Regions from separate parts of the Variovorax sp. LjRoot290 genome, predicted to be linked through region 1. Evidence: riboswitches for the same ligand, from Rfam matches in the RefSeq annotation. Region 1 holds a riboswitch; the other holds the start of a gene.
The links. Region 1 has a riboswitch for glycine ahead of gcvT (glycine cleavage system aminomethyltransferase GcvT). Riboswitches for the same ligand answer to the same signal wherever they lie in the genome.

Region 1 (5,425 bases):
GGCAGTTCCGCGAGCTGCTGCGTGAAGCGCGCGACCGGGAGTCGATGCTGGCCGCCGCATCCGCCATGCTCGGCGAGATCGAGAAGCTCGCGGGTGCCGAGCGCGCCACGTCGATCCGCGAACGCATCGACAAGCTGCTGCCGCCCCAGCTCGTGCATTGAAATCGGCCCCGACGGCCGCCATGGCCGCATCCGGACAAACTCGGCGTCTCCTCTGACAAGACGAGGAGGGATACTCGTCGCGTCGCGCCCATCCGGCGCCCCAACCCTCCCTTCTTTTTTCTGTCAACAGGCATGACGAACTACGGTTTTGTTCATCTGGAGTACGGGAGTCAGCATCGTGATCATTCGGTCCAGGTGCTGACCAAGCTGCGAAGGCAGTTGGCCGGCGAGAGCGATCGTGTCGTTCTCGCGATCGTCGACAACGCCAGGTCCACCGGAGGCGAAGCATTGCGCAATGCGGAATGCGAGGACGGCTTCGTCATCGCAGGCGACAACTCCAACCGCGAATTCACTGGGTGGGACCAAGGAGTCGCAGCCATTCTTGCCCGCAGCGGCGAGCCCGACGTGTGGATCTTTTCGAACGACACCGTCGCGCGAAACCACGGATGGAGCGAACGCAGGGTGGCCGGCTTCGGCGGTGAAATCAAGAGGCTGGGGCTGCACCCGGGCCCGTGGCTCTTCGGCGAGATCAACGATTTTCCGCGCTCGACGATGACGCCGCTCGGTCCCCTGCTCGAATGGGTTTCGACCTACTGCTTCGCGATGAACGGCAACCTGCGCCGCCAGCTCGGTGCGCTTTCGCCGGGCAACGAATTCCTGGATTCGCTGGTCTACGACCGCTTCGAACCCGAGCACCGTCTGTTTCGCGACAGCGTCGACGAGGCCTATGTCGATTTCGTGTCAGCCTGGCTGATCAAGGACGAGAGCGATCCGTCCAGGCAGCGCAGATTCAAGTGGTCCCACGAATGGCACAAGGCCAGTGCGCTCTCGCCGGAGAACTTCGACGACCTGCGCATGAAGGCGCGCTGCGTTCTCTCGGAGAGCATGCTCAGCGTGCGCGCCCGGCAGCTGGGCGCCGACATCCGCTCGCCCTACGACGCGCGCAATGCCAGAGCGCACATTCGCAGCTCCCTGCAGCTCGTCGCCGACAAGCTGTGGGAGAAGTTTCTGCTCAGGCGGCTGCGCCTGGAGCGCTCCTGAGCGGCCAGGACCGGGCTCATCCCTTACACTCGGACGGGTCAGGAGAGAGCCTCGCAGCGCGGGGCCGCCGAAGGCGCAGGTCCCCTCGAAAAACGGGCCCGAACGCTCAGGCAAAAGGACTGACGAAGCGCCCCATTTTCCGGGCGTTTCCTTGCTGGAGAGAGGCGGCGCATCGCGTTTTTTGTTCGCAGTGCCGTCCACCGAAGGAGCAAACCCCGATCGTGGGGCGAATCTCTCAGGTAAAGCGGACAGCAGGGGTGGCCCATGGCAAGAATGTCATGGATCTGGACTGCCCCTTTGGAGAGTGCCTTGGCCTCCGCATCCGACGATCTGCAAAAGACCCCGCTCTACGACCTGCACCTGGAGCTCGGCGCCCGCATGGTGCCCTTCGCGGGCTATGTGATGCCGGTGCAGTACCCCGCCGGCCTGATGGCCGAGCACAAGCACACGCGCGAGGCCGCCGGCCTGTTCGACATCTCCCACATGGGCCAGCTGCGCCTGGCTGGCCCCGATGCCGCCGCCGCGTTCGAGAGCCTGATGCCGGTCGACGTGATCGGCCTGGCGCCGGGCAAGCAGCGCTACGGCCTGCTCTTGAACGACGAAGGCGGCATCCTCGACGACCTGATGTTCTTCAACGAAGGCCACGACTCGCTGTTCGTGATCGTCAATGGCGCCTGCAAGGTGGCCGACATCGCGCACATCCAGGCCAGGATCGGCGCGCGCTGCCAGGTGCTGCCGATGCCCGACCACGCCCTGCTGGCGCTGCAGGGCCCGCAGGCCGTGACCGCGCTGGCCCGGCTCGCGCCCGGCATCGAGCGCTTCGTCTTCATGACCGGCGGCGCGGTGCAGATCGGCGGCATCGCGGCCTTTGCCACGCGCAGCGGCTACACGGGCGAGGACGGTTTCGAGATCTCGGTGGCCGCCAAGGATGCCGAAGCGCTCGCACGGCTGCTGCTCGCCCAGCCCGAGGTCAAGCCCGTCGGCCTGGGTGCGCGCAATTCGCTGCGGCTCGAAGCGGGCCTGTGCCTCTACGGCAACGACATCGACGAGACCACCACGCCGGTCGAAGCCTCGCTCAATTGGGCGATCCAGAAGGTGCGGCGCACCGGCGGTGCGCGCGAAGGCGGCTTTCCGGGCGCGGCCAAGGTGCTGGCGCAACTCACGGCGGCCAATGGCGTCGCAGGCCACCTGGACCACCACACGCTCAAGCGCAAGCGCGTCGGCCTGGTGGCGCTGGAGCGCGTGCCGGTGCGCGATGGCACGCTGCTCGAATCCTTCGAGGGCGCGCCCATCGGCCAGGTGACCAGCGGCCTGCTCGGCCCCACGGTCGACCGGCCGGTCGCGATGGCCTACGTCGCGCTCGCCTATGCCGAGCCCGGCACCCGCATCCAGGCCATCGTGCGCGGCAAGCCGGTGCCGATGGAGGTGAGCACCATGCCTTTCGTGCCGCAGCACTACTACCGCGGTTGAATTCTTTTCTTCAAGGAGCCTTTCATGAGCATCAAGTACACCAGGGACCACGAGTGGGTCCAGGCGGTCGGCGACGGCGTCGCCACCGTCGGCATCACCGTTCATGCGCAGGATGCGCTGGGCGACGTGGTCTTCGTCGACCTGCCGGAAGTCGGCAAGAGCTACAGCCAGGGCGATGTCGCCGGCGTGGTCGAGTCGGTCAAGGCGGCGGCCGACGTGTTCATGCCCATCACGGGCGAGATCACCGAAGTCAACGAGGCGCTGCGCGCCGACCCTTCGCTGGCCAACAGCGCGCCCGAAGCGGGCGGCTGGTTCTTCAAGATGAAGATCAGCGACGCCTCGCAGCTCGATGCACTGCTCGACGCCACCACCTATCAAAAGTTCGCCGACGAAAACTGAACCGAACACGCCAATGCCGAAGTCTTCCCTGCCCTCCCTCAGCGAACTCGAGAACGCCGAGGAATTCATCGCCCGCCATATCGGCATCGAGGCCGATGACGAAGCGCGCATGCTCGCCGCCGTCGGCTCGACCACCCGCGCCGAGCTGATCGACGGCATCGTGCCGCCGGCCATCCGCCGCACGAAGCCGATGCGCCTGCCCGCCTCGGTGACGGAGGCCGACGCGCTGGCCGAGCTGAAGGCCATTGCGGCGAAGAACAAGGTGGCGAAGAACTTCATCGGCCAGGGCTACTACGGCACCCACACGCCCGGCGTGATCCTGCGCAACGTGCTCGAGAACCCGGCCTGGTACACCGCCTACACGCCCTACCAGGCCGAGATTTCGCAGGGCCGCATGGAGGCACTGGTCAACTTCCAGACCATGGTGTGCGACCTCACCGGCATGGCCATCGCCAATGCCTCGATGCTCGACGAGGCCACGGCGGCGGCCGAGGCGATGACGCTCGCCAAGCGCAGCGCCAAGAGCAAGAGCAACGTGTTCCTGGTCTCGGGCGACTGCCATCCGCAGACCATCGAGGTCATCAGAACGCGCGCGGCGCCGCTCGGCATCGAGGTCAAGGTCAGCACCGTGTCGGAGACCCTGCCGCACCTGATGGCCAGCGGCGATTTCTTCGGCGCACTCGCGCAGTACCCCTCGACCACCGGCCACGTGCACGACCTGCGCCCGCTCGCCGGCCACGCCCATGCGTGCGACGCCGCCTTCTGCGTGGCGGCCGACCTGCTGGCGCTCACGCTGCTGGCGCCGCCCGGCGAATGGGATGCCGACATCGTGTGCGGCACCACGCAGCGCTTCGGCATGCCGATGTGCAACGGCGGCCCGCACGCGGCCTATCTGGCCTGCCGCGACGAGTTCAAGCGCTCGCTGCCCGGCCGCCTGGTGGGCGTGAGCGTGGACACGCAAGGCCAGCCGGCCTACCGGCTCGCGCTGCAGACGCGCGAGCAGCACATCCGGCGCGAGAAGGCCACTTCCAACATCTGCACGGCGCAGGTGCTGCCGGCGGTGGTCGCGAGCATGTACGCGGTCTACCACGGGCCCGAAGGCCTGACGCGCATCGCGCAGCGCGTGGCTGCGCTCACCGCGGTGCTGGCGCAGGGCCTCGAACAGATGGGCCGCGAGCTGGCCAATGAGACCTCCTTCGACTCGCTCACCGTCAAGACCGGCGAGGACACGCCGAAAATCCAGGAGCGCGCGCAGGCGGCAAGCATCAATCTGCGCCAGCGTCTGCAGAACCACCTGGGCATTTCGCTCGACGAGACCACCACCCGCGCCGACATCGAGACGCTGTGGGCCCTGTTCGTGCCTGCCGGCACGCCGATGCCGCGCTTCGACGAGCTGGCCGGCAGCATCGCGCCGCGCATCCCCGAGGACCTGCGCCGCACCAGCGCCTTCCTCACGCACCCGGTGTTCAACACCCACAAGAGCGAGACCGCGATGCTGCGTTACATCCGCAGCCTCTCCGACAAGGACCTGGCGCTCGACCGCAGCATGATCCCGCTCGGCAGCTGCACCATGAAGCTCAACGCGACCAGCGAGATGATCCCGATCACCTGGCCCGAGTTCGCCAACATCCATCCCTTCGCGCCGGCCGAGCAATTGCAGGGCTATGCGCAGCTCGACGCCCAGCTGCGCGCCTGGCTCTGCGAGGCCACCGGCTATGCGGGCATCAGCCTGCAGCCCAATGCCGGCTCGCAGGGTGAGTACGCCGGCCTGCTGGCGATCAAGGCCTTCCATGAAGCCAAGGGCGAAGGGCATCGCAACATCTGCCTGATCCCCTCCTCCGCGCACGGCACCAACCCGGCGAGCGCGCAGATGGTCGGCATGCAGGTGGTGGTGACGGCCTGCGACGCGCAAGGCAACGTCGACATGGACGACCTGAAGCGCGCCTGCGAGAAGCACGGCGACAAGCTGGCCGCGGTGATGATCACCTACCCCAGCACGCACGGCGTGTTCGAAACCCGCGTCAAGGAACTCTGCGAGATCGTGCATGCGCACGGCGGCCGCGTCTACGTGGACGGCGCCAACATGAACGCGCTGGTCGGCGTGGCGGCGCCCGGCGAGTTCGGCGGCGACGTGAGCCACCTGAACCTGCACAAGACCTTCTGCATTCCGCACGGCGGCGGCGGCCCGGGCGTCGGGCCGGTGTGCGTGGTCGAAGATCTCGTGCCTTATCTGCCGGGGCATGCGACGGCAGGCGTCGCGTCCAACGGCGTCGGCGCCGTGTCGGCCGCGCCGCTGGGCAATGCCGCGGTGCTGCCGATCAGCTGGATGTACTGCCGCATGATGGGTGCCGTGG
Region 2 (5,425 bases), on a different contig from region 1:
TCATCGTCACGGCGGCGATCTGATCGCTCCGATATAGGGAACCGGAAAGCCGGCCTATCGCTCTGATAGGCCGGCAATCGGGATTCGAGGAGTATCGTTTAAGGGTACGGGAGAGATCGGTCACCTGCCCCCTCCCAACCGTACCAGCGTAGTGGCAGGGAAGTCCGTCAACTTGGAATGACGGATTGATGAAGCGAGCCAGGCTTACCGGATGTGCAGATCATTGAAGTTTCGAGCAGGCGGCGGGTGCGAAGCCCGTCGATCTCGGCCGCGAGCACGGCGACTCGGAAATGACGCTGTATAGCTGGAAGGACCGTCACGGCGGCATGGACGCTTCCGAAGCGAAGCGCCTGAAGCAGCTCGAGGACGAGAACGCCAAACTCAACAAGCTGCTTGCCGAGGAGTTGTTAGAGGTGGCTCGGTTGTTTGAACAGTTTTCGGGCTGTCGCTAAGTGCATTTCTGGCTCGGTCAAGCCGCCATCGTGATTGATCCTGCTTGAAGAACCAACTACTGAGTGAGCCAGATTTGTGTAAACTGACTTCCTCGATCGCGATAAGTCTAAATCCTGATCACTCTTTACAATGCTTTCGTAGAGAGAAGCCCATTGCGGCGATATAACGTCATCCACGCTTACCTTTGATTGTCGTGCTTGTGATGGGGTCGTTGCAAATTGAGCCCGGAAACATCGATTGAAGTGAGAGCTATCGGAGAAACCGGTGATTGTCGCGATTTCCGTTATTGACTTGGGGCTATTTAAAAGAAGCCAATATCCATAAGCAAGTCGAAACTGACGGCAATATTGCTGGACCGGCTGCTTCATTTCCTGCTGGAAAAGCCGTTCTATCTGCCGCTTAGAAACCCCCAAGGTTGACGCAAGAGATTCAACCTTCAATGGCTGCTGTCCAAGATTTCTTTCGATGATCTTGAGCGCCCGAAGTACTCTCGCATCGAGTGGATTTTCTCTTGTTCCAGAATTCTGCTCAGTTTCGGTGGGGGAGGCCGAAAGCTCTTGCGGCGCGGGAATCTCGGCGCCGATAGCGGAATAATGACGTTCTAAAAGCCATGATCCGAGTTCCAGTGCCGCTAGCCCTCCCGCACAGCTAACTCGCCTGCCGCTCACGACCAAGTTAAGGCCTGAGATTTGCTGCACCTCCGCAAAACGGGTATCTCGGTCGGCGCCGCGATACCAATCTGTTGCGCAGGGCAATCTATCGAAAAATCCGGCTTCGATTAGCACAAATAGTCCGGAACCTATTCCCGCAAGAGTTGCGCCCTTCATATCGGCGCTTGTGAGTGCTTCCAGAATCGATCTGCGGTCCTCGACAGGAGCAGCTGTCTTCCCGCCTATCACGAAAACGTAGTTGCAATCGCGAGCAGCGTGCAGGGGCGCTGTCGGAGGTACTTGGACCCCGCAGGTCGTTTGCGCTGGCTTTTGTCCTAGAACGACATATTCAAAGTCGACTCCGACCGCGGCTGCCGGGTCGGTGCAATGCTTCAAGATATAAACCAGGGCAGAGTACGAAAACATCGTGAAGCCTGGAAGGAGGATGAAGCCGACCTTCACTCGCCGCCGCGCCAGCTTGGCGGATTCGGCCTTCACACCAGAAACCGGCATCATCGTGGACTCTCCTGCCATAAGGTCGGCAATCGTAGCAGTTGCAGTATGTCCGCGCGCAATCGGATGCTCATGGCACTTGTCGCATAGAAGGTAAGCGGATGGCCGTCCGATCCTTGACGACTGCGACCGGCGGCACGCGGCAATTGGCCGCTCACGGCGGTCTCGCCGGGAGGGCGCTTCATCGATTGCCAGCGGTGCGGCAGGAGATTGTCGATGCGGCTGGCCATGTGCGTGGGCAGGCGCTGCAGGACGTCTTTAGGTACGCGTGCGGATCGGGGCCGCAGAGCTTGCCGCCTGCACCAGGCTCATCACGACGGCCGCGCGCTGGCCGGCCAGTTCTGATTTTTTCAACTCCCCTGCCTCACGTTCCAGGCTTGGCGCTCGAACAACGAGAGGCTGGTTGGCTCCCGACCCCTTGCGGCACTATCGACTTCCAGCAACGATCCGAATAGACTTCGATATAGCAGGAGAGCGGGCCGCGCGAAGCGGCTCCACCGAAGGCGCAAACTCCCATAAACGCTCAGGTCGGCTCACGTGATGAGCCTGTACTGCATCAGCTGTCAAAGCCGTCTGGAGAGCCATCACGTCATGTGATGCACCGAAGGAGCAAACTCGCTGCGGGCGCAGCGGGTGAATCTCTCAGGTACCGAGGACAGGGGGAGCGGCAACTTGGACGCATGGTCCGGTTGCTTTCTTTTCGAGCTTCCGTTTCTCCGCGTTCAAGCGCTGCAACCTCATAGGTTCACGAAATGCGCGTGATCGTTCTCGGCGCCGGCATGCTCGGCGTGACCTCGGCTTACTACCTCCAGCAACTCGGCCACGAAGTGACCGTGATCGACCGGCAGGCCACACTGGCTGCCGAGCCGAATGCCGACGATCTGCTCTCCGCACCACTCGACGACCTCTATTTCGGCAATTGACCACTTACTTCCAAGGACACCAGAGAATGACAACGCAAGGACCCGACGTACGCCTGACCCAACTCGGCATCGAATTGCCGAAGGCGGTCGCCCCCGTCGCCAACTATGTGCCGGCCCGAAAGAGCGGCTCGCTGATCTACATCGCGGGCCAGGTGCCGACCGCCGGCGGCAAGGACCAGTACGTGGGCAAGGTCGGCCAGGACGTCTCGATCGAGAACGCCCAGAAGGCGGCGCGACTGTGCGCGATCAACATCCTTGCCCAGCTGCGCACGGCCCTGGGCGGCAGCCTCGATGGCGTCGCGGGCTGCGTGCGCCTCGGCGGCTTCGTTAATTCCACCCCCGAGTTCGGCGACCATCCGAAGGTGATCAACGGCGCCTCCGACCTGATGGTCGAGGTGTTCGGCGAAGCGGGTCGGCATGCGCGCGCCGCAGTCGGCTGCAATTCGCTACCGCGCAACGTCGCTGTCCAGGTCGATGCCATCTTCGAGTTGGCCTGACGATGAACCACGCCGCGGCCTGGGCTGACGGCTGTGTGCCGATAAATGCGCTGACCGGCTTCCTCGGCAGCGGCACCCACGCTGCTACGCCATTTGCTGGCCGATGCCGGCGTGGCGGACACGGTGGTGGTCATCAACGAGTTCGGTGAGGTCGGGCACGACCACCTGTTGGTGCGCGCGAGCTCGCTGAAGACGTCGTCCTGCTGAGCTTGGGCACTCTACGAGTTCGGCCGGGCTCTATTGGCTAGACTGCGTTTCAGCGCGGGCGCAATACACGACGCGACGCGGACCAACCGTGAAGACCGCCTTTTTAGATGAAGGACTCGGTAAATCTAGAACACTGCTAGGGAAATGCTTATATGGCGCCTCCCGGATTACAAGCAACTTGTGTGTAAAGGATCAGGAGGCAGGGCTGCAGTCTCATATTCGGCCTGTTGTGCAGGCGTGATGCCTGCTGGCCCTGATGGTATTCGCTGACGAGGCTCCCTGATCATCGAGATTGGTGCTCTTGATCCCTATCGGAGTGTCCCCATCCCGGTCCGACCTGTCTGGCGCATCACACGCGTGGTCGCTTGCTCTCCTTCGAAGCGGTAGTTTCTAGGTTCCTGCCAGTGCACTTGCTGCCACGCCGCAGGTCTCCACGCCTGTCCGCGTGCCAACACCACCATATCGTTCGCGCCAGCTTGTTGGCCACCGCCGACGACTACGCTGTATGGCCGGCGCTGGGCTTCAAATTTGACCCGCGTGTTCAGCCTACCCCGATGCTTTTTTAAGCGGTGCCACCGCAAGAACAAGGCGGTGCGCGAGATCGTGAGGGCCACAAGCCTGTCGCGCAAGACGGTGCACAAGTACTTGCGCACGCCGGTGGCGCAGCTCCGAAGTACCGGCGCAATTCGGCGTCCCAGAAGCTGCATCGTCAGGTCCACAGCCCGCCATAGCTTTTCGGCATCGTGCCCTCCGCGAATGCTATTTGCCGCGCGGATGACGCTGCCCTAACCTTTTGGTCATTCGAAACGGAGGTCCTACGTGACTGTTTGCATGATTGCAATATGACATGGCACTTGACATAGCTGGTGAGTACGTCGTCCCTGCCTCCCTGGCGACTGTGTATTCCGCTGAACGACCCCGCGATCCTGAAGCAGTGCATCCCCGGCTGCGAAGAGATCGAGGAGAGGTCCAACGGCGAGTTCGCCGCGATCATGCGCTTCGAGTTCGGACAGCTAAAGGCGCGATTCAGGGGCAAAGTCCGCCTCTTCGATCGGGATCCGCCGAACGGCTATCGGCTGGTCGGCGAGGGCGAGGGAAGCGTTGCGGGTTTTGCCAAGAGCTCAGCCGTAGTGGCCCTGGCGGACACACCGGAAGGGACAAGGTTGACCTACCAACTGGAAGCGAATGTCGGCGGCAAGATCGCTCAGCTTGGCCAACGCTTGCTCATGTCAACGACCAAGAAGATGCAGGAAGGAGGAGGCCTAGTCGATCTCGCCGCGAATGAGGTGCTCGAGGCGCCATGATGCTTCGCGAACTCAGCGCGCCGCGATGCACTCCACTTCGACACGAGCGTTAAAGGCCAGTCCGCTCGATCCGAACGCGCTGCGTGCGGGAAATTTCCCCGCCGAGAAATAGGTCTTGTAGACGTCATTGAAGGCGTTCCATTCATTCATGTCGGCCAACATCGCGGTGCACTTCACTACGTCGGCAAACGTGTATCCATGCACCTCCAGTGATGTCTTGATGTTCTCCATCACTTGTTTGGCCTCCGGCTGAATGCCGCCAGGTGGCAGCTTGAGGCTGCCGGGGATGTTCCCAATTTGGCCTGACAGGTAGAGTGTCGAGCCCACTTGCACTGCTTCGGAAAATGGAAGTGTTGTGGGAAGAACCTTTCCGGAGTTCAAGTGCTTCGGAGCCGCACAGCCGCTGATTAAAACGATCGCCAGGCCAGCGAGCGCTACGGGAGGTATCAAGTGGCCGGCGGCGCCAAAGACGCAAGACAGTGGATTTGCTTGAAAGTGTTTGGAACTCATGGGGTACCGATCGCTGCAAGAAGTCTATCGATGTCGCTCATGTCGTTGAAGACGGACGGCGAGATGCGTGCATGATTTGCGCGCAAGGTAATCTCGATCTTCGCGGGTGCAAGGCGAGGCGCCAGTTGGGATGCGTTGAGATAGGCGAATGTCACGATGGCGGAGTTGGAATCGGTCGGCGTCACCACTTGAAAGCCTCTGGCCCTCAGGCCGTTCTGCAAAGCGTCGGTCATAGGCTTTCGATAGGCTTGGATCTTGTCGGGGCCCACGCTCTGAATCCAGTCGATCGATGCCGCGCAGGCAGCCTCGACCGCACTTGCCGGGAAGGATCCCATGAAATACCCAGCGACCGAGTTGATCTGAACGCT

Region 2: another riboswitch for glycine. It lies ahead of ACSQ9A_RS31340 (FAD-dependent oxidoreductase); the one in region 1 lies ahead of gcvT (glycine cleavage system aminomethyltransferase GcvT).

The regions. Positions count from the first base shown of each region.
Region 1 covers NZ_CAXURW020000001.1:2,153,410-2,158,834, reverse strand. Annotated here, with positions in the region: gene ACSQ9A_RS10940 (hypothetical protein) at 1-161, shown strand, start outside; gene ACSQ9A_RS10935 (hypothetical protein) at 294-1,202, shown strand; glycine riboswitch at 1,232-1,334, shown strand; glycine riboswitch at 1,347-1,464, shown strand; gene gcvT (glycine cleavage system aminomethyltransferase GcvT) at 1,476-2,672, shown strand; gene gcvH (glycine cleavage system protein GcvH) at 2,697-3,071, shown strand; gene gcvP (aminomethyl-transferring glycine dehydrogenase) at 3,085-5,425, shown strand, end outside.
Region 2 covers NZ_CAXURW020000002.1:505,133-510,557, forward strand. Annotated here, with positions in the region: gene ACSQ9A_RS31320 (RidA family protein) at 1-23, shown strand, start outside; partial or broken gene ACSQ9A_RS31325 (transposase) at 234-431, shown strand; gene ACSQ9A_RS31330 (GlxA family transcriptional regulator) at 408-1,637, opposite strand; partial or broken gene ACSQ9A_RS31335 (transposase domain-containing protein) at 1,805-1,961, opposite strand; glycine riboswitch at 2,074-2,164, shown strand; glycine riboswitch at 2,180-2,285, shown strand; gene ACSQ9A_RS31340 (FAD-dependent oxidoreductase) at 2,369-2,539, shown strand; gene ACSQ9A_RS31345 (RidA family protein) at 2,566-3,036, shown strand; gene ACSQ9A_RS31350 (SRPBCC family protein) at 4,110-4,547, shown strand; gene ACSQ9A_RS31355 (RidA family protein) at 4,560-5,057, opposite strand; gene ACSQ9A_RS31360 (aminotransferase class V-fold PLP-dependent enzyme) at 5,054-5,425, opposite strand, start outside.